2 regions of the Streptomyces sp. NPDC001056 genome follow, and region 2 is predicted to be linked to the other one. Evidence: predicted binding sites of a transcription regulator. Region 2 holds the regulator's gene; the other holds the start of a gene.

Region 1 (15,202 bases), on a different contig from region 2:
ACCGTCCTGCTCCCGCTGCTGTCCATGGCGGGGGCGGGCCAGGTGGGCGCGGCCCTGGCGGTGTACCTCCGCCTCCGCCACCACACCTCTTTGCGTACGACGATCCGCTCGGCCCTGCCCGCCGGCCTCCTCGGCATCGGCGAACCCCTGGTCTACGGCGTCTCCCTTCCGCTCGGCCGCCCCTTCCTGACGGCCTGCGCGGGCGGCGCGGCCGGCGGCGCCTTCATCGGCTCCTTCGCGATGCTCGGCACCAAGGTCGGCGCGACGGCGATCGGCCCCTCGGGCTGGGCGCTCTTCCCCCTGCTGTCCGGCAACCGCGGCCCGGCGGTCACCGTCGCGATCTACGCGGGCGGCCTCCTCGCGGGCTACCTGGTCGGCTTCCTGACGACGTACCTCGCCCTCTCACGACGCGCGCCAGACCAGGGTGTACCGCCAGAAGAACCCGCGCCGCAGCCGGACCCCGGGCAACAGCCGACGCGCCTCCCCGGCGATCTCTGAGAAGTCCATCTCCGGTCGCCGGGTGGGCGCGGTCATGCTCACGGGCCGCCGTGCGGCGGTCCGCCCCCGGTTCTTCACCCAGCCGGCCAGCGCGTTGAGCGGCACGGAGAGCACCCCGCGCACGTCCTCGTCCCGGGCGCACCCCACGACGACCAGCGTCCCCCCGGGCGCCAGCTCCGCCCGGAACCGGGTGAGGGTCTCGGCGAAGGGGAGGTGGTGCAGTACGGCGACACAGGTGATGACGTCGTAGGGGCCGGGCGGCAGTTCGCCGGGGGCGGCGCCGAGGGTGTACGTGACGCGCGCCGTGGAGCCGGTGGCCTCCCGTGCCCGCTCCAGGATCTCCGGGTCGGCGTCGATGCCGTCCACCCGCTCGGCCCGGCGCGCGAGCAGGCGTACGAGATCCCCCGAGCCGCATCCGACGTCCAGGGCCCGCCCGAACCGGCGGGGCAACTGCCGGAGCAGCCACGGGTGGTAGTGGGCGTTGTGGTCCCAGGGATGGGACGCGTTGAAGCGCTGGAGGGCGTCCAGCAGACGTGCCGATGGCGTCATCATGGACGCAGTCCACCACAGCCTCCCCTTGGGGAGCACCCGTGAAGCCGCCTCGGCTCCGCGGCGGCATCGTGGACACTGGGGAACAAGGAATTCGCCGACGACCGGAACCCACCACCATGAATCACGCCCAGCTGACCGCCCTGGGGCGAGCGCTTCGGTTGCTCGGGGAGCACGGGGAGGCGTTGGCCGCCGACACGCCGGAGGGGCGGCTGCGGGAGATCAGGGCGGATCTGCGCAGAGCGCTGGATCTGCTGGAGGAGAGCGTCGGGACGAACGCCCCCGCGACCCGCTGCGCGGAGCATCCGCACGGCCCGGTGGACGAGAGCGCGCCCGATCTGTGCCTGCTGTGCGAGACCCGGCGCCGGACCGCCCGCCGCTCGGAGTACCAGGGCCGGCCGAGCCCGGCGGAGCCGGTCGCCGCCGCGCCCTCGCGGTACGGCGTCCGGGGCGACCGCCCGCAACCCCAGCAGCGCTGGCTGCCGGAGCTGTGGAACGGGCAGGAGTGGCAGCTGTGCGGGACCCCGCGCCGGGACCGCCGGGAGGCCGAGGCCTACCTCGCCGCCCAGCGGCGCGGCGCACGGCCGGCGATGGCGTACCGGCTCGTGCACGAGTTCACCGACTACGAGGTGCTCCGCGTCTGGGGCACCCCGGTGCGCGTCGACATCGAGCCGCTGAACGGCACCATCGGCGGTATCTGAGGCCTCAGCTCAGCGTCTTCATCGACGCCGCGTCGTACGGCGCCAGCTCGTCGACGCGGCCGCCGAGCACCTTCGCCGCCCACTCGGGGTCCTGGAGCAGCGCGCGCCCGACCGCGACCATGTCGAACTCGTCGGCCTCCAGGCGGTCGAGCAGGTTGTCGATGCCCTGGACCGGGGAGCCCTCGCCGACGAAAGCGCCGGTGAAGTCGCCGTCGAGGCCGACCGAGCCGACCGTGATGGTCTGCTTGCCCGTGAGCTTCTTCGTCCAGCCCGCGAGGTTGAGGTCGGAGCCCTCGAACTCGGGCAGCCAGTAGCGGCGGGTGGAGGCGTGGAAGACGTCGACGCCGGCCGCGGCGAGCGGGGCGAGGATCGCCTCCAGCTCCTGGGGGGTCTCGGCGAGCCGGGCGGTGTAGTCCTGCTGCTTCCACTGCGAGTAGCGGAAGAGGACGGGGAAGGTGGCCGAGACGCGCTCGCGGACCGCCGCGACGATCTCCGCGGCGAACCTGGCGCGGGCCACCGGGTCGCCGCCGTAGGCGTCGCTGCGGCGGTTGGTGCCCTCCCACAGGAACTGGTCGACGAGGTAGCCGTGGGCGCCGTGGATCTCCACGCCGTCGAAGCCGATGCGCTCGGCGTCCGCGGCCGCCTGGGCGAACGCGGCGATGACGTCGTCGAGGTCCTTCTGCGTCATGGCCTTGCCGGTGGGCTCGGCGCCCGCGGTGACCAGGCCGGAGGGGCCCATCGCGGGGGCGTCCGGGAAGGGGGCGTCGCCGTCCTTGCGGACCATGCCGATGTGCCACAGCTGCGGGACGATCGTGCCGCCGGCCTTGTGCACGTCCTCTGCGACCTTCGCCCAGCCCGCCAGCTGCTCCTCGCCGTGGAACCGCGGCACCCGGTCGCTCTGGCCGGCCGACTCGTGGCCGACGTACGTGCCCTCGGTGACGATCAGGCCGACGCCCGCGGCGGCGCGGCGGGCGTAGTACGAGCGCACGTCCTCGCCGGGGATGCCGCCCGGGGAGAACATGCGGGTCATCGGCGCCATCACGATCCGGTTGGGGACGGTGAGGCCGTTGAGCGCGATGGGGCGGGAGAGTACCCGGGCCGCGCGGGAGGTGGCGGGCGTGTCGACGGTCACGTGGGGGCTCCTCAGAAGACTGCTAACCCAGCGGTATGTGAGTGCGCATTGTTGTAGACGCTTAAGTAAGCCGCCGTACCGAGGTCAGCATTCCCCGCCCGGAAGCCGTCGTCTGTGACCCCGGACACGTCCGGGGCGCACGCCAAAGCCCGAGGGCGGCACCTCCTGCCTTGAACAGGAGGTGCCGCCCTCGGTACGGACGTCGATCGACCGGAGGTCGATCAGAAGTCCATGTCACCGCCCGGCATGCCGCCCGGAGCGGCCGCGGCGGCCTTCTCCGGCTTGTCGGCGATGACGGCCTCGGTGGTGAGGAACAGCGCGGCGATGGAGGCGGCGTTCTGCAGCGCGGAACGGGTCACCTTCGCCGGGTCGATGATGCCCTCGGCGACCAGGTCGACGTACTCGCCGGTCGCGGCGTTCAGGCCGTGGCCCGGGGTCAGGTTGCGCACCTTCTCCACCACGACACCGCCCTCAAGGCCGGCGTTGACGGCGATCTGCTTGAGCGGGGCCTCCAGGGCGATGCGCACGGCGTTGGCGCCGGTCGCCTCGTCACCCTCGAGCTCCAGCTTCTCGAAGACCTGGGAGGCCTGCAGCAGGGCCACGCCACCACCGGCGACGATGCCCTCCTCGACGGCCGCCTTGGCGTTGCGCACGGCGTCCTCGATGCGGTGCTTGCGCTCCTTGAGCTCCACCTCGGTGGCGGCACCGGCCTTGATGACCGCGACGCCGCCGGCGAGCTTGGCCAGGCGCTCCTGGAGCTTCTCGCGGTCGTAGTCGGAGTCGCTGTTCTCGATCTCGGCGCGGATCTGGTTCACCCGGCCGTTGACCTGCTCGGAGGAGCCGGCACCGTCGACGATGGTGGTCTCGTCCTTGGTGATGACGACCTTGCGGGCGCGGCCCAGGAGGTCCAGGGTCGCGTTCTCCAGCTTGAGGCCGACCTCCTCGGAGATGACCTCGCCGCCCGTGAGGATGGCGATGTCGCCGAGCATGGCCTTGCGGCGGTCGCCGAAGCCCGGGGCCTTGACGGCGACGGACTTGAAGGTGCCGCGGATCTTGTTGACGACCAGGGTCGACAGGGCCTCGCCCTCGACGTCCTCGGCGATGATCAGCAGCGGCTTGCCCGACTGCATGACCTTCTCCAGGAGCGGGAGCAGGTCCTTGACGGAGCCGATCTTGGAGTTCGCGATGAGGATGTACGGGTCCTCGAGCGACGCCTCCATGCGCTCCATGTCGGTCGCGAAGTAGGCGGAGATGTAGCCCTTGTCGAAGCGCATGCCCTCGGTGAGCTCCAGCTCCAGACCGAAGGTGTTGCTCTCCTCGACGGTGATGACGCCTTCCTTGCCGACCTTGTCCATGGCCTCGGCGATCAGCTCGCCGATCTGGGTGTCGGCGGCGGAGATGGACGCGGTGGAGGCGATCTGCTCCTTGGTCTCGACGTCCTTCGCCTGCTCCAGCAGGGCGGCGGAGACGGCCTCGACGGCCTTCTCGATACCGCGCTTCAGGGCCATCGGGTTGGCACCGGCGGCGACGTTGCGCAGGCCCTCCTTGACCAGGGCCTGGGCGAGCACGGTCGCGGTGGTCGTACCGTCACCGGCGACGTCGTCCGTCTTCTTGGCGACTTCCTTGACCAGCTCGGCGCCGATCTTCTCGTACGGGTCCTCGAGCTCGATCTCCTTGGCGATGGAGACACCATCGTTGGTGATCGTGGGGGCGCCCCACTTCTTCTCGAGGACGACGTTGCGACCCTTGGGGCCGAGCGTCACCTTGACGGCGTCCGCGAGCTGGTTCATGCCGCGCTCGAGGCCGCGCCGCGCCTCCTCGTCGAACGCGATGATCTTGGCCATGTGAAGTGGTCCCTCCAGGACTGGGGGTGATTCCTTCGGACCGCGCCCGCGCCCGCGACGGACGGCTCGCCGGCCTGTGGTTCCTTGCCCCACGTGGCCTGCGGGCCTCACCGACCCGGTCCTTCTTTGTCACTCTCACCTTCAGAGTGCTAACGCCAATGATTAGCACTCGGCATGGTCGAGTGCAAGCGCCTCGGGGCCCCGGCGGGCGGGTCAGCCGGAGGCGAACACGGTCCGGACCCGGGCATGCCGAAGGGCCCGCACCCTGTGCGAGGTGCGGGCCCTTCGGTCGAGAGAGGTTCAGACGGCGACGCGAACCATGTCGGCCTGCGGACCCTTCTGGCCCTGCGAGATCTCGAACTCGACCCGCTGGCCCTCCTCCAGGGTGCGGTAGCCGTCCATCTGAATGGCGCTGTAGTGGACGAAGACGTCCGCACCACCGTCGACCGCGATGAAGCCGTACCCCTTCTCCGCGTTGAACCACTTGACGGTGCCCTGAGCCATGCCTAACTCCCCTATTACTGGCCCTTGCACAGATCCACACTTCGCGGACCCGGGTCAGACCTCACCCCCCAAATCGGTCGGGGGCGTGCGCCGGAACGCGTCGACCGCGGCTGAATGTATCTGTCCAACTGCCGTCTGCAACAGGTCAATTGGACGAGAATTCTGGACGCGAACGATCCGGAATGTGGGGAGAATTCACCCGACTTCAGGGCAAGTCGGGCCCCATAAAAGACACAAAAGCCGCGGAAAGCCCGGGTATTTTGGCTACTTCTAATCGGGCCCGCGGAGCAGAATCGAGGGCTTACCCTCGGTGGTCCGGGGGCGCGTTCCCCAACTCTACCGCGCTCAATCACACAGAATTGCCCCCTCCGCTTCTCTCACGGAGAGGGCAATCCGATGCACCTTCGGTGACCGTCATTACCGAAGGTAATGATCGATCGCGCGGTCAGCAGCCGCCGGCCACCGCCGGAATGATGGAGACGCCCGCGCCGTCCGGGGTGACGGTCGCGAGGCCCTCCTCGAAACGCACGTCGTCGTCGTTGACGTAGACGTTCACGAACCGGCGCAGCTTGCCCTGGTCGTCCAGGACGCGGGCGGCGATGCCGGTGTGGTTCTTCTCCAGGTCCTCGATGACCTCGGCGAGGGTCGTGCCCTCGGCCGCGACCTCGGCCTGTCCGCCGGTGTAGGTACGCAGAATGGTGGGGATGCGAACGGTCACGCTCATGCGAGGCCAGCCTCTCGGAAGGAGTCCAGGGTCGGACGGATGGTGGCGGTCAGGCCGGTGCCGGCCACCGCGTCGAGGGTCTTCAGGCCGTCGCCGGTGTTGAGGACGACCGTGGTCTTCGCCGGGTCGAGGGCGCCGCTTTCGATGAGCTTCTTCGTGACGCCGACCGTCACGCCGCCCGCCGTCTCGGCGAAGATGCCCTCGGTGCGGGCCAGCAGCTTGATCGCGGCCACGACCTGCTCGTCCGTCACGTCCTCCACGGCGCCGCCGGTGCGCCGGGCGATGTCGAGGACGTAGGGCCCGTCGGCCGGGTTGCCGATGGCGAGGGACTTGGCGATGGTGTTCGGCTTCTGGGGCCGTACGACGTCGTGGCCCGCCTTGAAGGCCGTGGAGACCGGCGAGCAGCCCTCGGCCTGGGCACCGAAGATCTTGTACGGCTTGTCCTCGACGAGCCCGAGCCTGATCAGCTCCTGGAGGCCCTTGTCGATCTTGGTGAGCTGGGAGCCGGAGGCGATCGGGATCACGAGCTGGTCGGGCAGCCGCCAGCCGAGCTGCTCGCAGATCTCGTACGCCAGGGTCTTGGAGCCCTCGGCGTAGTACGGCCGCAGGTTCACGTTGACGAAGCCCCAGCCCTCGCCGGCCGGGTCGCCGATCAGCTCGGAGCAGAAGCGGTTCACGTCGTCGTAGTTGCCCTCGATGCCGACGAGTTCGCCGCCGTAGACCGCGGCCATGACGACCTTGCCCTGCTCCAGGTCGTGCGGGATGAAGACGCAGGAGCGCAGGCCCGCGCGGGCGGCGGCGGCGCCGACGGCACCCGCCAGGTTGCCGGTGGAGGAGCAGGACAGCGTGGTGAAGCCGAAGGCGCGGGCCGCCTCCAGGGCCTGGGCGACCACCCGGTCCTTGAAGGAGTGCGTCGGGTTGCCGGAGTCGTCCTTGACGTACAGACCGCCCGTGACGCCCAGTTCGCGGGCCAGGTTGTCGGCCTTGACGAGCTTGGTCCAGCCGGGGTTGATGTTGGGCTTGTCGGCCACGTCGGCCGGGACCGGGAGCAGCGGGGCATAGCGCCAGATGTTGGCGGGGCCGTCCTCGATGCGCTTGCGCAGCTCTTCGGTGTCGTAGGCGGAGAAGTCGTAGGCGATCTCCAGCGGGCCGAAGCACTCCTCGCAGGCGAAGACCGGGCCGAGCGGGACGCGGTGACCGCACTCGCGACAGCTCAGGGCGGCGGCGGGGCCGAGATCGACGGTGGAACTACCGGAGGTTGCAACTGTCTGCACAGCCATGAGAGGCGAGGCCCTTTCTCCTCATCTTCCTCACGACGCACCTCGCCGTGAGACGGATTTGGCACCTTCCCTAGCCGGGAGCCCCGCTGCTCGACGCGTTCGGAGATTTCGAAGCGGTCGAGGACGAGAACCGGCTGGAGGGTTGCCGGGGCTTCATCGGGCCGTGTCCCTCTGCCCCTCTGGATGAGCGGTATTCGATTGTGTATGCGGTTGTCGGCGCGCGAGACCCCCGACATGCGATGGTCATCGGCGTTGTTCAAGACTGTAACCGAAGGCCAGGAGAGTTGAGATAGTCGTCCGTACCGCGAGACGAGCGTGAGGAGCCGGGGACCGTGCTGGAAGAAGTCGAGCGCTGGATGGCCAACCGCTCCTGGTCGGTGCGCGAGCGGCCGGCGCACCAGGTCCTGGCGGCCAAGCAGCGCACCGGCCAGACCATCAGCGTGGTGCTGCCCGCCCTCGACGAGGAGGAGACCGTCGGCGAGATCGTGGCGGCGATCCGGCGCGATCTGGTGGAGCGGGTCCCGCTCGTCGACGAGGTCCTGGTGATCGACTCCGGCTCCACCGACCGCACCTCCGAGGTCGCCGCCGCGGCGGGCGCGCGGGTGGTGCACCGGGACGCGATCCTGCCCCGGATACCCGCGGTGCGGGGCAAGGGCGAGGTGCTGTGGCGCTCGCTGCTCGCCGCCACCGGGGACATCATCTGCTTCGTCGACGCGGATCTCAGGGAGTTCTCCTCCGACTTCGTCCTGGGCATCGTCGGCCCGCTGCTCACCGAGCCGGACGTCCAGCTGGTCAAGGCGATGTACGACCGCCCGCTCGCCGGGAGCGCGGGGCAGGGCGGCCGGGTCACCGAGCTGATGGCGCGCCCGCTGCTGAACATGCACTGGCCGCAGCTCGCGGGCTTCGTGCAGCCGCTGGGCGGGGAGTACGCGGCCCGGCGCTCGCTGCTCGAACAGCTGCCGTTCCCGGTCGGGTACGGCGTGGAGCTGGGCATGCTGGTGGACGCGCTGCACCTGGTGGGCCTCGACGCGCTGGCCCAGGTGGACGTCGGGGTGCGCAAGCACCGGCACCAGGACGGGCAGGCGCTCGGCCGGATGGCGGCCGCCATCTACCGCACGGCGCAGCTGCGGCTGGCCCGCGGCCATCTCGTACGGCCCTCGCTCACCCAGTTCGAGCGGGGCGTGTCCGGCTTCGAGCCGCGCACCTACGCGGTGGACACCGAGGAGCGGCCGCCGATGACCGAGATCACGGAGTACGCGCGGCGCAGGGTGGCGTGAAAGCGCAGGTACGGACGGATACGGCCGCCTTCGGGGTGGTCCGCGGGTTTGAGTGATTCCGGGCCGGGCTAGGTTCTGGACCATGGCTTCCACGCACGGTGCTGAGGTGCTGGTCGCGTCGAATCGCGGCCCGGTTTCGTACGAGACGGGCGAGGACGGCTCGCTGCGCGCCAAACGGGGCGGCGGCGGGCTGGTCTCGGGCCTGTCGGCCATCGGCCCGGAGACGAACGCGGTGTGGGTGTGCGCCGCGCTGGGCGACGGCGACCGGGCGGCCGTCCGGCGCGCCGACGGCGGGCTGCTGCCGCAGGAGGACACCGGCGGGCAGCGGGTGCGGATGCTCGGCATCGACGCGGAGGTCTTCGCCGACGCATACAACGGCATCGCCAACTCGGTGCTCTGGTTCGTGCACCACATGCTGTACCAGACGCCGCTCGAACCCGTCTTCGACGCGGAGTTCCGGCGGCAGTGGGAGGCGTACCGGGCCTACAACCGGGCGTTCGCCGAGGCGCTGGCCGAGGAGGCGGGCGAGGGGGCGGCGGTGCTGATCCAGGACTACCACCTGGCGCTCGCCCCGCGGATGCTCCGCCGGCTCCGGCCCGATCTGCGCATCGGCCACTTCTCGCACACGCCGTGGGCGCCGGCGGAGTACTTCCGGCTGCTGCCGGACGACATCGCGGCGGAGCTGCTGACCGGCATCCTCGGCGCGGACCGGGCGGCGTTCCTCACCCGGCGCTGGGCGGACGCGTTCACCGAGTGCTGCCACGCGGTGCTGGGGCCCGGGATTCCCGCCGGGACGCGGATCGGGGTGCACGGGCTCGGCGCGGACGCCGACTTCCTGCGCGAGCGGTCCCGGCGCGCCGACGTGGACGAGTGGATGGCGGCGCTGCGCGCGGAGATCGGCGAGGGCCGCCGGAGCATCGTCCGCGTCGACCGCACCGAGCTGTCCAAGAACATCGTGCGCGGGCTGCTGGCGTACCGGCAGCTGCTGGACGCGCGTCCGGAGTGGCGGGAGCGGGTCGTGCACGTCGCGTTCGCGTACCCCTCCCGGCAGGACCTCGCCGTGTACCGGGACTACACGGCGGCGGTGCGGCGGGTGGCCGACGAGATCAACTCGCGTTACGGAACGCCCGGTTGGACCCCTGTGGTGCTCCATGTGAAGGACGACTTCGCCCGCTCCCTGGCCGCGTACCGGCTCGCCGACGTGGCCCTCGTCAACCCGATCCGGGACGGCATGAACCTGGTCGCCAAGGAGGTGCCGGTCGTCTCCGACGAGGGATGCGTGCTGGTGCTGTCGCGGGAGGCGGGGGCGTGCGAGGAGATGGGCGAGGACGCGGTGGTGGTGAACCCGTACGACGTCACGGGCACGGCCGACGCCCTGCACGCGGCGCTGAGCATGCCGGCGGCGGAACGCGCGGAGCGCTCGAAGCGGCTGGCCGCGGCGGGTACGGCGCTGCCGCCGGCCACGTGGTTCCTGGACCAGCTGCACGCGCTGGACGATCAGTCCAGCTGAGCCGCCAGCGCGGTGAGCAGCCGTACGACGCCCTCGGGACCGTCGACCACCAGGTCCGCCTTCTCGGCCAGCTCGGTGACCTCCGTGCTGCCGCTGCACACGAGGAGGCCGGGGGTGCCCTCGGAGCGGAGTTTGTCGACGGCGGCGTAGGCGGGGAGGTCGCCGAGGTCGTCGCCGGCGTAGAGCACGCAGGCGGCGCCGGTCTCGCGGAGGTACTTGCTCAGCGCGACGCCCTTGTCCATGCCCGGTGGGCGCAGTTCCAGGACCATCCGGCCGGGTTCCACGATCAGCCCGTGGCGGGCGGCGAGGTCGGTGAGGGGGGCGCGCAGGGCGTCGTACGCGGCCTGGGGGTCCTCGGCGCGGCGGGTGTGCACCGCGACGGCGCGGCCCTTCTCCTCGATCCAGGTGCCCTGCCAGGCGCCGGCCCGTTCCAGCAGGCCCGGCAGCTCGGCGCGGACGGCGGCGACGCCGGGGTGGGGGGCGGGGGCGGTGACGGTGCCGGTGGCGGCGTCCCAGCGTTCGGCGCCGTAGTGGCCGAGGACGGTGAGGTGGGCGAGGCCGGGGACCCCGGCGAAGCCGCCGTAGCGGACCGCGACGTCGGCGGGCCGGCCGGTGATCACGGCGACGTGGGCGACCTTGGGGGCGAGGGCGGTGAGCGCGGCCACGGCGTCGGGGTGGGCGCGGGCCTGCTCGGGGTCGGCCACGATGGGGGCGAGGGTGCCGTCGAAGTCCAGGCCGATCACCGCGGCGGCGGGGTCGGCGAGCAGCGCGGCGAGTCCGTCCCGGCCGGCCTGGGTGGTGGGGGTCGGCAGAGGGTCCATGTACCGAACACTATCCAGCGGGGGCGTCCGTCACGCCTGGCGCGCTGCCCCGGCCCCGGACCGCCCACCCGCCACCCGGCCCCGCCGGCGCGGAGGCTCGGCTCAGCGCTCCGACCGACGCGTCTCCCGGATCCGGCGCAGGCGGTTCACCGTGACCGGATCGTGGGAGAGGGCGCGTTCGTCGTCGAGGAGGGCGTTGAGCAGTTGGTAGTAGCGGACCGGGGAGAGGTGGAGGTCCTCGCGGATGGCGCGTTCCTTCGCGCCGGGGCCCGGGAAGGGCCGGCGTTCCAGTGCGAGGATGGCCTTCTCGCGCTCGCCCAGTTCCATGGGGGAAACCGTAGCGCTCAGCCGGTGCTCGCGGCGCTGTCCGCGGCCATGGCCGTGGCCTGGAGGCGGGTGAGGACGGCCGCGGGGTTGCCGCCGGGGGCGACCGCCTGGCCGATGTTCTGCTTCACGGCCGCGCTGACCGACGCCCAGGAGGTCTTGCCCGCCGGGTACAGCTCGCTCGTGGCCAGCTGGTCGAGGAAGGGGTGCAGGGCCTTGTCGGACGCCGCGTCCGACGCGCTCATGGCGTTGGACGCGGAGGTGGTGACCGGCAGGAGGCCGTAGGCGCGGGAGAAGTCGAGGACGTTCTTCTCGCTGTAGACGAAGTTCAGGAAGTCGCCGGTCTGGTCGGCGTGGCCGTTCTGCTTGAACGCCATCATCCAGTCGGACACCCCCATCGACGCCCTCGCCCGCCCGGTCCGGCTCGGCGTCGGCACCATGCCGAACCGCACGCCCTTCTCCTCGGCCTGCTGGATCAGCGTGGGATGCCCGTTGACCATGCCGACCTGGCCGTCGGCGAACGCCGCGAACGCCTTCGCCCGGTTCAGCTTCCCCGGCGGCACCGGCCCGGTCAGCCCCTTGCCGACGAGGTCGTCCTTGAGCCAGTCGAAGGTCCGCACGTTCTGCTCGGAGTCGATGGTGTAGGTGCCGATGTCGTCGGTGTAGCCCGTGCCCCCGGACCCGCCGTTGCCACCGCTGAGCATCCACTGCATCGTCTCGGCCTGCGCCTCCTCGGGCCCGAGCGGCAGCGCGAAGGGGTACCGCACCCCCTTCGCCTTGAGCGCCTCCGCGTCCGCGGCCAGCTCGTCCCAGCTGGTCGGCGGGGTGAGGCCGGCGCTCGCGAAGAGCGTCTTGTTGTAGAAGAGCACCCGGGTGGACGCGGCGAAGGGGATGCCGTACTGCGTGTGGTTCCACTGGCCGGCGTCGGACAGCTGGGAGAGGAAGTCCGCCTGGGTGCGGATGGAGAGCAGGTCGGAGGCCGCGTACAGCTTGCCCGCGGCCGCGTAGTCGGCGTAGGCGCCGATCTGGGCCATGTCCGGCGCGTGGCCGGCGTCCACCATCTCCTTGACCTTGCGGTCGACGTCGTTCCAGGAGTACACGCTGACCTGGACCCGCACGCCCGGGTGTGTCGTCTCGTACTCCTTGACCAGCGAGTCCCAGTACTTCTGCGAGCTGTTCGCCGCCGAGTCGCCGTAGTCCGCGGCCACGAGTCTGAGGGTCACGTCGGAGGAGCCCGTGCTCCCGCAGCCGCCGAGGAGCGCGGTCATGCCCATGGCGGACACCATCGCGATCATTCCTGCCGTACGCCGACGCACCGTCAAAGTCCCAACCCTGCTGTTCGAACGATTCATGAGATGAACGTCTAAGGTCTACACCACGTGAGTGGACTAGACCTCTCACGGGTCAGCGGGCCACACTGTCCCCCGTGAGACATGTCATCGCCCTGGACGTGGGCGGTACCGGGATGAAGGCCGCCCTCGTCGGGGACGACGGCGCCCTGCTGCACCGCGCCCGCCGCGCCACCGGCCGCGAGCGCGGCCCCGACGCGGTGGTCGCGGGCATCCTCGACTTCGCCGCCGAGCTGTACGCGTACGGCGCCGAGCACCACGGGACCCCGGCCGCCGCCGGCATCGCGGTCCCGGGCATCGTCGACGAGGAGCACGGCACCGCCGTCTACGCCGCCAACCTCGGCTGGAAGGACGTACCGCTGCGGGATCTGCTCGCCGAGCGGCTCGGGGTGCCCGTGGCGCTCGGCCACGACGTGCGCGCGGGCGGACTCGCCGAGGGCCGGATCGGGGCGGGCCGGGGCGCGGACCGCTTTCTGTTCGTGCCGCTCGGCACCGGCATCGCGGGCGCCATCGGGATCGACGGCCGGGTGGAGTCCGGAGCGCACGGCTTCGCGGGCGAGATCGGCCATGTCGTCGTACGACCCGGGGGCGCGCCCTGTCCGTGCGGGCAGCGCGGCTGTCTGGAGCGGTACGCCTCCGCGGCCGCCGTCAGCGAGGCCTGGGCGGCGGCCGGCGGGAACCCGGACGCGGACGCCGCCGACTGCGCGCGGGCCGTCGCGGCCGGCGATCCCGCGGCCCGGCGGGTCTGGCGGGAGGCGGTGGACGCGCTCGCCGACGGGCTCGTCACCGCGCTCACCCTGCTGGACCCGCGGACGCTGATCATCGGTGGCGGACTCGCCGAGGCCGGGGAAGTGTTGTTCCAGCCCCTGCGGGACGCCGTCCGGCGCCGGGTGACCTTCCAGAAACTGCCCTCCGTCGTCCCCGCCGCCCTCGGTGACACCGCGGGTTGCCTGGGCGCGGGGCTGCTGGCACGGGATCTCTTGACGATCACTTCTACTCCGGAGGTAGACACCTGATGGCCAGTCCAAGAGGAGCCACGAACCCGCAGGTACTCACCGGCGCGAACGTGGTCCTCCCCACCGGAACGGTGAAGAACGGCCGGCTGGCCGTGGACGGCACGCGCATCACCGGCACCGCGCCGGCCGGTGCCCGGACCGTCGACGTGACCGGCCACTGGCTCGTCCCCGGCTTCGTCGACCTCCACAACCACGGCGGCGGCGGAGCCTCCTTCTCCGGCACCGCCGAGCAGATCCTCACCGCCGTCCGCACCCACCGCGAGCACGGCACCACCACCCTCGTCGCCTCCACGGTCACCGACGAGACGGACCTGCTGGCACACCAGGCGGGGCTGCTCAGCGAGCTGGCCGAGCAGGGCGAGATCGCGGGGATCCACTTCGAGGGGCCGTTCATCTCGCCGTGCCGCAAGGGCGCCCACTCCGAGGCGCTGCTGCGCGACCCGGAGCCGGCCGAGGTGCGCAAGCTGATCGACGCGGCGCGCGGACAGGCCCGGATGCTCACGCTCGCCGCCGAACTGCCCGGCGGCATCGACTCGGTGCGGCTGCTCGCCGAGCACGGGGTGATCGCGGCGGTCGGGCACACGGACGCGACGTACGAGCAGACGGTGGAGGCCATCGACGCGGGCGCCACGGTCGCCACGCACCTCTTCAACGCGATGCCCGCCCTCGGCCACCGCGCCCCCGGCCCGGTCGCGGCGCTGCTCGAGGACGAGCGGGTGACGGTCGAGCTGATCAACGACGGCACGCATCTGCACCCGGCCGCACTGGAGCTGGCCTTCCACCACGCGGGCGCGGACCGGGTGGCGTTCATCACGGACGCGATGGACGCGGCCGGGATCGGCGACGGCCGCTACATGCTGGGCCCGCTGGAGGTGGAGGTCAGCGAGGGGGTGGCGCGGCTGGTGGAGGGCGGTTCGATCGCGGGCTCCACGCTGACGCTGGACCGGGCGTTCAAGCGGGCGGTGACGGTGGACCGGCTGCCGGTCGAGGACGCGGTGAAGGCCCTGTCCGCCAACCCGGCCCGCCTGCTGGGCCTTTCGGACCGCGTCGGCTCCCTGGAGCCCGGCAAGGACGCGGACCTGGTGCTGCTGGACGCCGAGTTCGACGTGAAGGGCGTGATGCGGCGGGGCGAGTGGGTGGTCGATCCCCAACTGGGCTGATACGCCCGGCTTTTCCCTGAGGTGGCGGCGCCCCGCGACTGGGCCGGCCCCCGTCCGTTTGGCATGATCGGGGCCCGGCGACGCGGCGACGGGCGGCGGCGCCAGGTACTTCGAGGGAGGCAGCCCGGGTGATCCTCACGGTCACGCTGAACACCGCTCTCGACATCACCTATGCGGTGCGGTCCCTGCGCCCGCACGCCTCGCACCGGGTCTCGGAGGTCATCGAGCGGCCGGGCGGCAAAGGCGTCAACGTGGCCCGGGTGCTGGCCGCGCTCGGGCACGAGGTGACGGTCACCGGGTTCGCGGGCGGCGGCACGGGCCGGGCGGTACGGGAGCGGCTCGCCGGGACCGCGGGGCTGACGGACGCGCTGGTCCCGGTGGCGGGGGCGACCCGGCGCACCGTCGCGGTGGTGGACGAACGCTCCGGTGACACCACGCAGTTGAACGAGCCGGGCCCGCAGATCACGCCCGCCGAGTGGGGCGCCTTCCTGGACCGCTACGACGAACTCCTGC
Region 2 (15,202 bases):
CCGTCGTGCGAAAGCGCGGCGGGCCCCCGCGCGTGCGCGGCGTCGTCCGGCGCTGACTCCGCGTGGAAAGAGACAGGGTGAAGCCCCTTACGCAGCGGGCGGTCGCGCCTTACTCTGATGCCTGCTCGATAGTTACTCGCGAGTTAAACAACAGCGCGAACCCCACCGTGAGTCAACCCAGCCGCACCGAGTACCAGCCGCGCCGTCGCGGGCCCCGGAGGATGTCGTGAGCGACACACAGACCCAGATCGAGAACCGTCCGCCGTCCGTCGCGGCCCTCTTCCTTGAGCGCGTCGCGGCCACACCGGACGCCGAGGCCTACCGCTACCCGGTGCCTCCCGCCTCCGGCGAGGGCCCGGACGACTGGCAGACGCTGAGCTGGGCCCAGTCGGCCGACCGGGTGTACGCGATCGCGGCCGGACTCGCCGAGCTGGGCATCGAGCCCGAGCAGCGCGTGGCGCTCGCCTCCTCCACCCGTGTCGAGTGGATCCTCGCCGACCTCGGCATCCTGTGCGCCGGCGGCGCCACCACCACGATCTACCCGCAGACCAACGCCGACGAGTCCGCGTTCATCCTCGCCGACTCCGGGAGCCGGGTCCTGATCGCCGAGAACGCGGCCCAGGTCGCCAAGGCGGTCGAGAAGCGCGCCGAGCTGCCCGAACTCACCAAGGTCGTCGTCATCGACCCGGCCGGCGCGGCGGACGACGACTGGGTGATCTCCCTCGCCGAGCTGGAGAAGCGCGGCGCCGCCTACCTGGAGCAGCACCCGCAGCTGATCAAGGAGCGGGTCGGCGCGATCACCAAGGACCAGCTCGCCACCCTCATCTACACCTCCGGCACCACCGGCCGCCCCAAGGGCGTGCGCCTCCCGCACGACAACTGGTCCTACATGGCGAAGGCCATCGCCGCGACCGGGCTGCTCGGCCCGGACGACGTGCAGTACCTGTGGCTGCCGCTCGCGCACGTCTTCGGCAAGGTACTCACCTCCGGCCAGATCGAGACCGGGCACGTCACCGCCGTGGACGGCCGCGTCGACAAGATCATCGAGAACCTCCCGGTGGTGCGGCCGACGTACATGGCCGCCGTGCCGCGCATCTTCGAGAAGGTCTACAACGGCGTCGCGGCCAAGGCCCGCGAGGGCGGCGCGGCCAAGTACAAGATCTTCCAGTGGGCGGCCGAGGTCGCCCGCGAGTACGCCAGGACCGAGCAGGACAACTTCCGGCACACCGGCAACCGCACCGTGCCCTTCGGCCTCGCCGCCAAGCACAAGGTCGCCGACACCCTCGTCTACGCCAAGATCCGCGAGGCCTTCGGTGGCAGGCTGCGCGCCTGCGTCTCCGGCTCCGCCGCGCTCGCGCCCGAGATCGGCTACTTCTTCGCCGGCGCAGGCATCCACATCCTGGAGGGCTACGGCCTCACCGAGTCCTCCGCGGCGTCCTTCGTGAACCCGGGGGAGGCGTACCGCACCGGCACGGTCGGCAAGCCGCTGCCCGGCACGGAGGTGCGCATCGCCGAGGACGGCGAGATCCTGCTGCGCGGCCCCGGCATCATGCAGGGCTACCACAAGCTGCCCGACAAGACCGCCGAGGTGCTGGAGTCCGACGGCTGGTTCCACACCGGGGACATCGGCGAACTCTCGCCCGACGGTTACCTGCGGATCACCGACCGCAAGAAGGACCTCATCAAGACGTCCGGCGGCAAGTACGTCGCGCCGGCCGAGGTCGAGGGCCAGTTCAAGGCGGTCTGCCCGTACGTCTCCAACATCCTCGTGCACGGCGCCGACCGGAACTACTGCACCGCGCTCATCGCCCTGGACGAGATCGCGCTCGCGGAGTGGGCGAAGGAGAACGGCCTCGGCGGCAAGCCGTACGCGGAGATCGTGGCGGCGCCGCAGACGGTGGCGATGGTCGACGGATACGTCCAGCAGCTCAACGCCGGGCTCCAGCGCTGGCAGACGATCAAGAAGTTCCGGCTGCTGCCGCGGGACCTGGACGTGGAGCACGGCGAGATCACGCCGAGCCTGAAGCTGAAGCGGCCGGTGGTGGAGCGGGAGTACAAGGGACTGATCGACGAGATGTACGAGGGGGCTCGGGAGAAGTAGGAGGGCCTCGTGCCGCTTTCGGGCCGTCGGAGCCCGGACAGCCGCCCCTTGTGATGCTGTCCTAGCACGGTTCTCGGCCAGGCGTGGCCACTTCGGTGACTTCACGCTTATGCGCGACCCCTGTCTGTCACCCTGGCCGCATGGACATGGCGGCCATACCCACGCAACGGGAGACGGTGGGCCGGGCGGCGCGCGGCGGCCACGCCGCGCTCCCCGGCAGTCCGCTCGCGCCGGGCTCCGCGCGGGGCCTGGTGCGGGCCGCGCTGGCCGAGGCACCCGTGGCGCCCCGGCTCGTCGACGACGCCTTGGCGGTCGTCAGCGAGCTGGTCACCAACGCCGTGGTGCACGCGGGCACCGAGATATCGCTCGACTGGTGCCTGGAGGACGACGGCGCGTTCGTGATCGAGGTCGGGGACCGGCACCCCGCCCGGCCGCCGCGGGACGCGACCGCGGACGAGCCGTCGTACGACACCCTGGAGTACGGCCGTGGCCTGCGCCTGGTCGGGGCGCTCGCCGAGTCCTGGGGGGTCACCTACCGCTCCGGCGCCAAGTCGGTGTGGGCCAGGCTGCCCCCGGGCGGCAGTGAGCCGACGGCCGGTCCCGGGGCGCGGGACGCGCTGGAGGCCGCCGAGGACCTGGCCCCGCAGTCGCAGCGCGCGGCCAGCGACCGGGACTGGCTCGGCCGGGGCGCGCTGTCCTTCCTCGCCGAGGCGTCCGACCTGCTCGCGGGCCAGCTGGACGAGAACCTGGTCACGGCCCTCACCGGGCAGCTGATCGTGCCCCGGCTCGCCGACTGGTGCGCGGTGTGGCTGGAGGACGAGGCATCCGCGCGCGGTGGGTCGTACGACGGTCCCGCCCGGGTCTGGCACGCCAGCGAGAACCGCATCGAGGAACTGCGTCTCGCCCTGGAGAAGGAGCCGCCGCGGGCCGGGGACGTGGTGGGCTTCGGGCCCGAGCCGTATCCCTGGCCCGGCGACGCGCTCGGTGTGCGGGGCACGGACGGTACGGCGCTGGCGTACCGGCTGGTCGCGGGCGGGCGGCCGCTCGGCACGCTGGTCATCGGGCGGTGCGGGCTGGAACGCTTCCCCGACGAGATCACCGGCCTGGTCGAGGATCTGGCCCGCCGGGTGGCGCTCGCCATCGGCGCGGCCCGGCAGTACGCCCGCCAGGCCACCATCAGCGCCGTGCTCCAGCGCGGTCTGCTGCCGGGCGCGGTCGCGGAGATCCCCGGGATGAGCAGCGCGCTGGTCTACGAGCCGTGTGCCAGGAGCGGCGGCCCCAGCGGCGACTTCTACGACCTGTTCCCGGCGGGCGACGGCCGCTGGTGCTTCGCGATCGGCGACGTGCAGGGCAAGGGCCCGGAGGCGGCGGTCGTGATCGGGCTGGCGCGTCCCTGGCTGCGGCTCCTCGCCCGCGAGGGATACCGGGTCGCCGACGTCCTCGACCGGCTCAACCAGCTCCTCCTGGACGACGCCATGGAGGCCGCCGACGCCGCGGCGCGTGCCCTGGTCGCCGCGGACGGCCGGGGCGAGGGCCCGCAGACGCGCTTCCTCTCCCTCCTCTACGGCGAGCTGACCCCGTACGACGGCGGGGTCCGCTGCACCCTCGCCTCCGCCGGGCACCCGCTGCCGCTCGTCCTCGGCCCCGACGGCACGGTGCGCACCGCGGCCCGTCCGCAGACGCTGCTCGGGGTGGTCGAGGACGAGACCTACACCAGCGAGACCCTCGACCTCGGGCCCGGCGACAGCCTGCTGTGCGTCACCGACGGCGTGACCGAACGCCGCTGCGGCTCCCGCCAGTTCGACGACGCCGACGGCCTCGCCACCGCCCTCGCCTCCTGCGCCGGCCTCACCGCCGACGAGATCGCCGAAAGGATCCGCCACCTGGTCCACACCTTCGGCGAGGCCCCTCCGGAGGACGACCTGGCCCTGCTGGTGCTGCAGGCGGGGTGAGGAGGCGGGGCGGCGCCGGTGCCCGGCGACCGCGCCGACCGCCGCCCCGGCGCGCCTGGGTCTTCCTGGGTCTTCCTGGCGCGGGGTGCCGGGTGACCGGCGCCGCGCGCTCCTGCGGTACGTCGGCCCGCGCACGGGGTGACCGGCCGGGGTGGCCTCCGCGCGATTCCGGTCGTCCCGCCGCTCGGCAGACCGGCCCCTCCGGTGCGGAACGGGGTCGGGGCCCGGCGGCCCGCGACGGTCGCCGCGCGCGGCCGCCCCCGTGGTCCCGCTGCTCCGTGACCGGGCCTCCCCTCCCGTGCTGGACAATGGGCGTATGCCTTCCGCACTCCCCGACGGTGAGCCCGTGCCCGAGGACGGTGTGCTGCCCGCGCACGCGTTCGACGGGGCGGGGGAGCGTCCGCTCGGTTTCTATCTGCACGTTCCGTACTGCGCGACCCGCTGCGGGTACTGCGACTTCAACACGTACACCGCGACCGAGCTGCGCGGCACGGGCGGGGTGCTGGCCTCGCGCGACAACTACGCGCGGACGCTCGTCGACGAGGTGCGGCTCGCCCGCGAGGTGCTCGGCGACGACCCGCGCCCGGTGCGCACGGTGTTCGTCGGCGGCGGTACGCCCACGCTGCTGGCCGCCGGGGACCTCGTACGGATGCTGGCGGCGATCCGGGACGAGTTCGGCCTCGCGCCGGACGCCGAGGTCACCACGGAGGCGAACCCGGAGTCGGTCGACCCGGCCTACCTCGCGACGCTCCGGGAGGGCGGCTTCAACCGGATCTCCTTCGGGATGCAGAGCGCCCGGCAGCACGTGCTGGAGATCCTCGACCGCACCCACACCCCCGGCCGGCCCGAGGCGTGCGTGGCGGAGGCCCGCGCGGCGGGCTTCGACCATGTGAACCTCGACCTGATCTACGGCACCCCGGGGGAGAGCGACGACGACTGGCGGGCCTCCCTGGACGCCGCGATCGGCGCGGGCCCCGACCACGTCAGCGCCTACGCGCTCATCGTGGAGGAGGGCACGCGGCTCGCGCGCCGGATCCGCCGGGGCGAGGTCCCGATGACCGACGACGACGTCCACGCCGACCGCTACCTGATCGCCGAGGAGACGCTCTCCGCCGCGGGCTTCTCCTGGTACGAGGTCTCCAACTGGGCCACCTCCGAGGCCGGCCGCTGCCTGCACAACGAGCTGTACTGGCGCGGCGCCGACTGGTGGGGCGCGGGCCCCGGCGCCCACTCCCACGTGGGCGGCGTGCGCTGGTGGAACGTGAAGCACCCCGGCGCCTACGCCTCCGCCCTCGCCTCCGGCCGCTCCCCGGGCGCCGGCCGCGAGGTGCTGTCCGACGAGGACCGCCGCGTCGAACGCGTCCTCCTGGAGCTGCGCCTGCGCGAGGGCGTGCCGCTGTCCCTCCTGAAGGAGCAGGGCCGCGCCGCCGCCCGCCGCGCCCTGTCCGACGGCCTCCTGGACCCCGGCCCGTACGACGAGGGCCGTGCCGTCCTCACCCTGCGGGGACGGCTGCTCGCGGACGCGGTCGTACGGGACCTGGTGGACTGATCACGCGCCCGTGACGAAATCGATCAGCTCCTCCACCCGCCCCAGCAGCTCGGGCTCCAGGTCCTTGTAGGAGTCCACCCGCTTCAGGATCGCCTGCCACACCGCGCCGGTGTTGTCCGAGGGCCAGCCCAGGGCGCGGCACACGCCCGTCTTCCAGTCCTGGCCGCGGGGCACCCGCGGCCACTGCGCGATGCCCAGGGAGGCGGGTTTCACCGCTTCCCAGACGTCGATGTACGGGTGGCCGACCACCAGGGCGTGCTCGCTGGTCACCGACCGGGCGATGTGCCATTCCTTCGTGCCCGGGACGAGGTGGTCCACGAGGACGCCGAGGCGGGCGTCCGGGCCGGGGGAGAAGTCGGCGACGATCGAGGAGAGGTCGTCCACACCCTCCAGGTACTCCACGACCACGCCCTCGACGCGCAGGTCGTCGCCCCAGACCTTCTCGACCAGCTCGGCGTCGTGCCGGCCCTCGACGTAGATGCGGCCGGCCCGGGCCACCCGGGCGCGGGCGCCGGGGACGGCGACCGAGCCGGAGGCGGTGCGGGTGGGCCGCACCGGGCCGGACGCCGGTCGTACGAGCGTGACCACCCGGCCCTCCAGCAGGAAGCCGCGCGGCTCCAGCGGGAACACCCGGTGTCTGCCGAAGCGGTCCTCCAGGGTCACCGTGCCCGCCTCGCAGCGGATCACCGCCCCGCAGAACCCGGTGCCGGGCTCCTCCACGACGAGCCCCGGCTCGGCGGGCACCTCCGGCACCTGCTGGGGTTTCTTCCAGGGAGGAGTCAGATCCGGGGAGTAGGGACGGGGGCGCGGGCCCGAAGGGCCCTCGGGGGAAGGGCGGCGGTGGGAGACGGGTGGGCGCATTCGGATGACGATAGGAGAAGCGGCGGGGCGGCGCTCATGACACGCCGAAACGCGCCGCCAACGCGTCCCGTTGACGTCGTACGAACGCCGCGTCGACCACCGCGCCGTGACCGGGCACGTACAGCGCGTCCTCGCCGCCCAGCGCCAGCAGCCGGTCCAGCGCGTCCGGCCAGCGCGACGGTACGGCGTCCGGGCCCGCCTGGGGCTCCCCCGACTCCTCCACCAGGTCGCCGCAGAACACCACCTCCGGATCGCCGGGCACCAGAACGACCAGGTCATGGGCGGTGTGCCCGGGACCGACGTTGGCCAGCAGCACCTGCCGGCCCGGACCCAGGTCCAGGGTCCGCTCCCCGGAGACCAGGTGCCGCGGCGGCACCAGGGCCAGCGCCGCCTCCTCGGCCTCCTCCGCCGGAAGCCCGTGGTGGACGGCGTCGTGCCGCAGCTCGTCGCGCCCCTGGCGGAACACCGCGTCCGCCCCCACCGCCGCGTACACCGCGGCCCCCGCGAACGCCGGGGCCCCGAAGACATGGTCGAAATGGACATGGGTCAGCGCGAGATGGGTCACACGTCCACCGGCGAGCGCCTCGGCCGCGGACCGCAGCCGCGCCCCCTCCGCGAGGCTCGACCCGGCGTCCACCATGAGCGCCGCGTCCGCGCCCAGGACCAGCCCGGCCGTGCAGTCCCAGCCCGGCAGCCGACACCGCCCCACCCCGGTGGCCAGCCGCTGCCATCCGTGCTCTTCCCAAGTCACCGTCATACCGCGACGCTAACCGCAGGAGCGCTCGCAGGGGCACCGACCTTGCCCTGTGTGTACCCCACGGCCGTACACTGGGCCGGGGAACGCTGGCACTCACATGCGAAGAGTGCCAAGGCGGACAACCGAGGGAACAAGGGGACGACGTGCTGGAGGTGCGCGCGAATGCTGAGTGAACGCAGGCTTCAGGTGCTGCGCGCCATCGTCCAGGACTATGTCGGCACCGAGGAGCCGGTCGGGTCCAAGGCCCTGACCGAGCGGCACAGTCTCGGCGTGTCCCCGGCGACCGTACGCAACGACATGGCGGCCCTGGAGGACGAGGGGTACATCGCGCAGCCGCACACCAGCGCGGGGCGCATCCCCACCGACAAGGGCTACCGGCTGTTCGTCGACAAGCTCGCCGGCGTCAAGCCGATGACCGCGCCCGAGCGGCGCGCGATCCAGAACTTCCTGGACGGCGCCGTCGACCTCGACGACGTCGTGGCGCGTACGGTACGGCTGCTCGCGCAGCTGACCCGGCAGGTCGCCGTCGTGCAGTACCCGTCCCTGACCCGGTCCACCGTGCGGCACGTGGAACTGCTCGCGCTCGCCCCCGCGCGCGTGATGCTCGTGCTGATCACGGACACCGGCCGGGTCGAGCAGCGGATGGTCGACTGCCCGGCGCCGTTCGGCGAGGCGTCCCTCGCGGACCTGCGCGCGCGGCTCAACAGCCGGGTCGCGGGCCGCCGGTTCGCGGACGTGCCGAAGCTGGTCGAGGACCTGCCGGACGCCTTCGAACACGAGGATCGCGGTACGGTCTCCACGGTGCTCTCCACTCTTCTGGAGACACTGGTCGAGGAGAACGAGGAGCGGCTGATGATCGGCGGCACCGCCAATCTCACCCGCTTCGGACACGACTTCCCCCTCACGATCCGGCCCGTCCTGGAGGCCCTTGAGGAGCAGGTCGTGCTCCTCAAGCTCCTCGGCGAGGCGAAGGATCCGGGCATGACCGTGCGCATCGGGCACGAGATCGCCCACGAAGGACTCAACTCAACCTCCGTGGTGTCGGTGGGCTACGGTTCGGGCGGCGAGGCGGTTGCCAAGCTCGGCGTGGTCGGACCGACCCGCATGGACTACCCGGGAACGATGGGAGCGGTACGCGCAGTGGCACGGTACGTCGGACAGATCCTGGCGGAGTCGTAAGTGGCCACGGACTACTACGCCGTTCTCGGCGTGCGCCGCGACGCGTCGCAGGATGAGATCAAGAAGGCGTTCCGGCGGCTCGCGCGCGAGCTGCACCCGGACGTCAACCCCGACCCGAAGACCCAGGAGCGGTTCAAGGAGATCAACGCCGCTTACGAGGTGCTGTCGGACCCGCAGAAGAAGCAGGTCTACGACCTCGGCGGGGACCCCCTCTCGCAGTCCGGCGGCGCCGGCGCGGGCGGCTTCGGGGCCGGTGGCTTCGGCAACTTCTCCGACATCATGGACGCGTTCTTCGGTACGGCGTCGCAGCGCGGGCCGCGCTCGCGCACCCGGCGCGGCCAGGACGCGATGATCCGGATCGAGGTCGAGCTGGACGAGGCGGCCTTCGGGACGACCAAGGACATCCAGGTCGACACGGCGGTCGTCTGCAACACCTGCAACGGCGAGGGCGCGGCGCCCGGCACGTCGGCGCAGACGTGTGACATGTGCCGCGGCCGCGGTGAGGTCTCGCAGGTCACCCGGTCCTTCCTGGGCCAGGTCATGACCTCGCGGCCGTGCCCCCAGTGCCAGGGCTTCGGGACCGTGGTCCCCACGCCGTGCCCGGAGTGCGCCGGGGACGGGCGGGTCCGCTCGCGTCGCACGCTGACCGTGAAGATCCCGGCCGGTGTCGACAACGGCACGCGGATCCAGCTCGCCGGTGAGGGCGAGGTCGGGCCCGGTGGCGGTCCGGCCGGTGACCTGTACGTCGAGATCCACGAGCTGCCGCACTCCACGTTCCAGCGCCGCGGCGACGACCTGCACTGCACGGTGACGATCCCGATGACCGCGGCGGCGCTCGGCACGAAGGTGCCGCTGGAGACGCTGGACGGTCTTGAGGAGGTCGACATCCGGCCGGGCACGCAGTCCGGGCAGTCGATCCCGCTGCACGGCCGGGGCGTCACGCACCTGCGGGGCGGCGGCCGGGGCGACCTGATCGTGCACGTCGAGGTGCAGACGCCGACGAAGCTGGACCCGGAGCAGGAGCGACTGCTGCGCGAGCTGGCGAAGCTGCGGGGCGAGGAGCGGCCGCAGGGTCAGTTCCAGCCGGGTCAGCAGGGGCTGTTCTCGCGGCTGAAGGACGCGTTCAACGGACGCTGATGGGTGAGCCGGGGGCCCTGCCCCCCGGCCCCGGTCACCTGCCGAGAAGCGCAGGTGCGCGCGGTATATGCCGAGACCGGCACCCGATTCGGACTTGTTCGGGGGACGTGACACCATGCGGTCATGTCCTCCGCGCTGACCGATCTTCTCCGTCACCCGATCGTGCAGGCCCCCATGGCCGGCGGCGTCTCCGTCCCGGAGCTGGCCGCGGCCGTGGGCGAGGCCGGCGGGCTCGGGTTCCTGGCCGCCGGGTACAAGACGGCCGACGGCATGTACCAGGAGATCAAGCGGCTGCGGAGCCTCACCGACCGCCCCTTCGGCGTCAATGTGTTCATGCCGCAGCCGGAGTACGCGGAGAGCGGCGCGGTCGAGGTCTACGCCCACCAGCTGGCCGGCGAGGCCGCCTGGTACGAGACCGAGCTGGGCGATCCGGACAGCGGCCGGGACGACGGCTACGACGCCAAGCTCGCGGTGCTCCTGGACGACCCGGTGCCCGCGGTCTCCTTCCACTTCGGCGTGCCGAGCCGGGAGGCGCTGGAGCGGCTGCGGCGGGCCGGGACCGTCACGCTGGTCACCGCCACCACCGCCGAGGAGGCCGTCGCGGTGGAGCGGGCCGGGGCGGACGCCGTGATCGCCCAGGGCGTGGAGGCCGGCGGCCACCAGGGCACGCACCGGGACATCGCGGAGAACGACGGCACCGGCATCGGCCTGCTGTCCCTGATCACGCAGATCCGCGAGGCCGTCCGCCTCCCGGTCGTCGCCGCCGGCGGCATCATGCGCGGCGCCCAGATCGCCGCCGTCCTCGCGGCGGGCGCGAGCGCGGCCCAGCTGGGCACCGCCTTCCTCGCCACCCCCGAGTCCGGTGCGCCCGAGGTGCACAAGCAGGCCCTGACCAACCCCCTGTTCGCGCGCACCGAGACCACCCGCGCGTTCACCGGCCGCCCGGCGCGCGCCCTGGTCAACCGCTTCCTGCGCGAGCACGGGCCGTACGCGCCCGCCGCCTACCCGGAGATCAACCACCTCACCTCGCCACTGCGCAAGGCCGCCGCCAAGGCCGGGGACGCCCAGGGCATGGCGCTGTGGGCGGGCCAGGGCCACCGGCTGGCCCGGGAACTGCCCGCCGGGCGGCTGGTGGAGGTGCTGGCGGCCGAACTCGCCGAGGCCCGCGCCCAGTTGGCCGTGCGTCCCGTGATCGGTGGTGGACAGCGATGACCGCGCCCGTCTTCGTCGTACCGGACTTCACCCCGGACGGCGACCGCTATGTCCTGGACGGTCCCGAGGGCCGGCACGCGGTGTCGGTCAAGCGCCTGGAGGCCGGCGAGGAGGTCGTGCTCACCGACGGCGCGGGGCGCTACGCGGTGTGCGAGGTGCTCGGCATCGAGGGCAAGGACCGGCTGGTCGTACGGATGCCGGAGGTGTCCGAGGAGCCCGCGCCGCGGCCCCGGATCACGGTGGTGCAGGCGCTGCCCAAGGGGGACCGGGGGGAGCTGGCCGTCGAGACGATGACCGAGGTCGGCGTCGACGCGATCGTGCCGTGGCAGGCCGCGCGCTGCATCACGCAGTGGAGGGGTGAGCGGGGTCTGAAGGCGCTCGGCAAGTGGCGGGCCACGGCGCGCGAGGCCGGCAAGCAGTCGCGGCGGGTGCGTTTCCCGGAGGTCGCGGAGGCGGCGACCACCAAGCAGGTGGCGGCGCTTCTGGCCGAGGCCGACTTCGCCGGGGTGCTGCACTCCGACTTCGAGCACGCCAGCGAGCCGCTGGCCACGGCCGAACTCCCCGCCGAGGGCGAGATCGTACTGGTCGTGGGGCCCGAAGGGGGCGTCTCCCGCGACGAGTTGGCGCTCTTCGAGGAGGCGGGCGCGAAGGCGTACGTCCTCGGGCCTAGTGTGCTGCGTACATCCACCGCCGGCACCGCCGCCGCGGCCCTCCTCCTGGGCCGCACCGGCCGCTGGTCCTGAACACCGTCCGGGGGACACCATGGAACTCGCCCAAGTACGGCTCCTCGTCACCGACTTCGCCGCCTGCTACCGCTTCTACGCCGACGTCCTCGGCCTGAAGCCGCAGTCCGGCGCGACCGAGGGCCCCTACGAGAAGTTCAGCCCCCACACCGGTTCCGCGGGCATCGCCCTCCAGGACCGCGCCATGATGGCCGAACTCCTCCCCGAACTCGCCACCCTCGTCAACGGCCACCGCTCCCTGGTCGTCCTGCGCGTCGACGACCTCGACGCCTACTGCGCCGCCATCACCTCCCGCGGCGCCACCCTCCTGCGACCCCCCGCCCCCCTGACCGAGCGCATGCGCGTCGCCCACCTCAAGGACCCCGAGGGCAACCTGGTGGAACTCCAGGAGTGGCTGCTGCTGCGGGGCTGAGGAGGCCGGTGCCGGACCGTCCACCGGTGGACGGTCCCGGCAACGCGAGCCGCCGCACCCTGCGTTCGCCGCGCACCGGGTCGGCGTCGACGCACTCCGAACGGGTGAGTGGCCGTACGCGGGCTTCCGTCCGTCCCCGCGCGGTGGCACGCTGCCGTGCATGGGGGCATTCATGTGGATTCGGCCGCGGGTGATCGTCGTCGCCGGGATCGTCGTCGTGGCCGGTGGGGCCCTCGTGGCGTGTCAGCCGGATGTGCTCGGGTCGGCGAGCGTCGCCTACACCACCGGGACGACCGCCACCGCCCGGCTGGAGCAGGCGCATGTGGACGTCGGCTGGCTCAACTGCACCGGTGACTCGGGCGGCGGGACCGGGGCGACGCCCTCGCCGGGGGAGACCGCCGTCGTCTCCGTCGACTGCCAGGGGGAGACCCGGGACCGGCGGAAGATCACCGTCAACGGCGAGGTGACGCGGGCCGTGAGCGGGGCCTGTGTGCGGGGGGACCTGCGGGCCAGGGTCGGGGGGAAGCAGGTGTTCCACGTCAGCGGGCTCGGCGACTGCGACGCCGCGTCGGGACCGACGTACCGCCCGCCCGGCCCTGCGACCGTCGGCCCGCGGCCCGCGGTGACGGTCACCGTCACCCGGACCGTCTGGTGCCCGAACGACCCCGCCTGCCTGCCCGTGCAGGGCAAGTGATCGAAAATGGGCACGCGCACGGCGGCCACTGCGTAAGGTGACGGGGTGACTCAGGGCGCTTCGACAGGAACCTCCGGCTACCTCCGATTCCCGCACCTGCACGGCGACTTGGTGACATTCGTCGCCGAGGACGACGTGTGGCTGGCTCCCCTCGACGGAGGCCGCGCCTGGCGGGCCAGTGCCGACAACGTCCCGGTGAACCATCCCCGCATCTCGCCCGACGGCACCACCCTCGCCTGGACCTCCACCCGCGACGGGGCCCCCGAGGTGCACATCGCGCCCGTCGACGGCGGCCCCGCCAAACGCCTCACCTACTGGGGCAGTTGGAGGACCCAGGTCCGCGGCTGGACCCCCGAGGGCCACGTCCTCGCGCTGAGCACCACCGGCCAGCCCAGCCTGCGCCGCACCTGGGCCCGCGCCGTCCCCCTCGACGGCGGACCCGCCACCACCCTCCCGTACGGCCCCGTCGGCGAGGTCGCCCACGGCCCGCACCCCGTGCTGCTGTCCGCCCCGATGGGCCGCGAGGCCGCCTGGTGGAAGCGCTACCGCGGCGGCACCGCGGGCAAGTTGTGGATCGACCGGGAGGGGGAGGGACGGTTCGTCCGGCTGCACGAGGAGCTCGACGGGAACATCGAGTACCCCTTCTGGGCCGGCGACCGCATCGCCTTCCTCTCCGACCACGAAGGCACCGGCGCCCTCTACTCCTCCCGCGCCGACGGCTCCGACCTGCGCAGGCACACCCCCCTCGACGGCTTCTACGCCCGCCACGCGGCCGGCGACGGCACCCGCGTCGTCTACTCCAGCGCCGGCCGGCTCTGGCTCCTGGACGACCTCGACGGCGCCGCCCCCCGTCCCCTGGACATCCGCCTCGGCGGCCCCCGCGTCGACCTCCAGCCCTTCCAGGTGAACGCCTCCCGCTGGTTCGGCTCGGCCGCCCCCGACCACACCGCCCGCGGCAGCGCCGTCGGCCTGCGCGGCACCGTCCACTGGGTCACCCACCGCTCCGGCCCGGTCCGCGCCCTCGCCGCCGAACCCGGCGTCCGCACCCGGCTGCCCCGCACCTTCCGCGCCGACGGCGAGGAATGGGTCGTCTGGGTCACCGACGCCGAGGGCGAGGACGCCCTGGAGTTCGCCCCCGCCACCGGCCCCGCCCTCGGCGCCACCCCGCGCCGGCTCGCCGCCGGACGCCTCGGCCGGGTCCTGGAACTCGCCATGGCCCCCGACGGCAGCCGCGCCGCCGTCGCCGCCCACGACGGCCGGCTGCTGCTGGTCGAGCGGGAGACCGGCGAGGTCCGCGAGGTCGACCACAGCGAGGACGGCGACGTCCGCGACCTCACCTTCTCGCCCGACTCCGCCTGGCTCGCCTGGACCCACCCCGGCCCCCGCCCGCTGTGCCAGTTGCGTCTCGCCCACACCACCGACCTGACCGTCAGCGAGGCCACCCCGCTGCGCTTCCAGGACCACGCGCCCGCCTTCACCCTCGACGGCAAGCACCTCGCCTTCCTCTCCAACCGCTCCTTCGACCCGGTCTACGACGAACACGTCTTCGACCTGGCCTTCGTGGAGGGCACCCGCCCCTACCTGATCACGCTCGCCGCGACCACCCCCTCCCCGTTCGGGCCCCAGCGCCACGGCCGCCCGTTCGAGACCTCCGACAAGGAGGAGACCCCCGACAGCGAGGGCGTGCCCACCACCCGGATCGACCTCGACGGGCTCGCCGACCGCATCGTGCCCTTCCCGGTCGAGGCCGCCCGCTACGCCAACCTGCGCGCGGCCAAGGACGGCGTCCTGTGGCTGCGGCACCCGCTGCGCGGTGTGCTCGGCACCACCCGCGCCACCCCCGACGAGGCCGAACCCAGCACCGAGCTGGAGCGCTACGACCTCGCCCAGCAGCGCCTGGAGCACCTCTCCGCCGACGCCGACCACTTCGAGGTCAGCGGCGACGGCAAGCGGGTCCTGCTGTGGACCGACGGCAAGCTCAAGGTCGTACCCAGCGACCGGCGCGCCTCCGCCGACGAGGACAGCGACTCCAACATCACCGTCGACCTCGGCCGCATCCGGCAGACCGTCGACCCCGCCGCCGAGTGGCGGCAGATGTACGACGAGACCGGCCGCCTCATGCGCGACAACTTCTGGCGCCCCGACCTCGGCGGCATCGACTGGGACGGCGTCCTCGACCGCTACCGCCCCGTCCTCGACCGCCTCGCCACCCACGACGACCTCGTGGACCTGCTGTGGGAGGTGCACGGCGAACTCGGTACCTCGCACGCCTACGTCATCCCCCCCGGCGGCTACGGCGGCGGCCCCCGCCAGGGCCTGCTCGGCGCCGACATCTCCCGCCACGAGGACGGCGGTTGGCGCGTCGACCGCATCCTGCCCTCGGAGACCTCGGACCCGGACGCCCGCAGCCCGCTCGCCGCGCCCGGCGTCGCCGTCCGCCCCGGGGACGCGATCCTCGCCGTCTCCGGCCACCCCGTCGACCCGGTGACCGGCCCCGGCCCCCTGCTCACCGGCACGGCCGGACGCCCCGTCGAACTCACCGTCTCGCCCGCGGCCGGCGGCGACCCCCGGCACGTCGTGGTCGTCCCGCTCGCCGACGAGGAAC

The links. The regulator HrcA, encoded in region 2, represses chaperone genes, less so after heat shock. The targets are predictions, from matches to a motif close to TTNGCACTCNGNNNNNCNGAGTGCNAA.
Region 1: the regulator HrcA is predicted to act here: its motif matches at 4,887-4,913, upstream of groL (chaperonin GroEL).

The regions. Positions count from the first base shown of each region.
Region 1 is NZ_JBSFLI010000003.1:140,455-155,656, reverse strand. It holds gene ACWDD7_RS05465 (PTS transporter subunit EIIC) at 1-498, shown strand, start outside; gene ACWDD7_RS05460 (class I SAM-dependent methyltransferase) at 403-1,050, opposite strand; gene ACWDD7_RS05455 (hypothetical protein) at 1,167-1,748, shown strand; gene ACWDD7_RS05450 (NADH:flavin oxidoreductase) at 1,753-2,880, opposite strand; gene groL (chaperonin GroEL) at 3,102-4,724, opposite strand; gene ACWDD7_RS05440 (cold-shock protein) at 5,025-5,228, opposite strand; gene ACWDD7_RS05435 (MoaD/ThiS family protein) at 5,674-5,952, opposite strand; gene thrC (threonine synthase) at 5,949-7,232, opposite strand; SAM riboswitch class I at 7,251-7,422, opposite strand; gene ACWDD7_RS05425 (glucosyl-3-phosphoglycerate synthase) at 7,565-8,509, shown strand; gene ACWDD7_RS05420 (alpha,alpha-trehalose-phosphate synthase (UDP-forming)) at 8,592-10,019, shown strand; gene otsB (trehalose-phosphatase) at 10,007-10,840, opposite strand; gene ACWDD7_RS05410 (DUF3263 domain-containing protein) at 10,943-11,167, opposite strand; gene ACWDD7_RS05405 (ABC transporter substrate-binding protein) at 11,185-12,450, opposite strand; gene ACWDD7_RS05400 (ROK family protein) at 12,591-13,529, shown strand; gene nagA (N-acetylglucosamine-6-phosphate deacetylase) at 13,529-14,689, shown strand; gene ACWDD7_RS05390 (1-phosphofructokinase family hexose kinase) at 14,818-15,202, shown strand, end outside.
Region 2 is NZ_JBSFLI010000050.1:8,920-24,121, reverse strand. It holds gene ACWDD7_RS34835 (AMP-dependent synthetase/ligase) at 227-2,101, shown strand; gene ACWDD7_RS34830 (SpoIIE family protein phosphatase) at 2,248-4,053, shown strand; gene hemW (radical SAM family heme chaperone HemW) at 4,370-5,602, shown strand; gene ACWDD7_RS34820 (DUF3097 domain-containing protein) at 5,603-6,463, opposite strand; gene ACWDD7_RS34815 (MBL fold metallo-hydrolase) at 6,498-7,220, opposite strand; gene hrcA (heat-inducible transcriptional repressor HrcA) at 7,383-8,399, shown strand; gene dnaJ (molecular chaperone DnaJ) at 8,400-9,536, shown strand; gene ACWDD7_RS34800 (nitronate monooxygenase) at 9,660-10,748, shown strand; gene ACWDD7_RS34795 (16S rRNA (uracil(1498)-N(3))-methyltransferase) at 10,745-11,491, shown strand; gene ACWDD7_RS34790 (VOC family protein) at 11,511-11,903, shown strand; gene ACWDD7_RS34785 (hypothetical protein) at 12,064-12,597, shown strand; gene ACWDD7_RS34780 (S41 family peptidase) at 12,706-15,202, shown strand, end outside.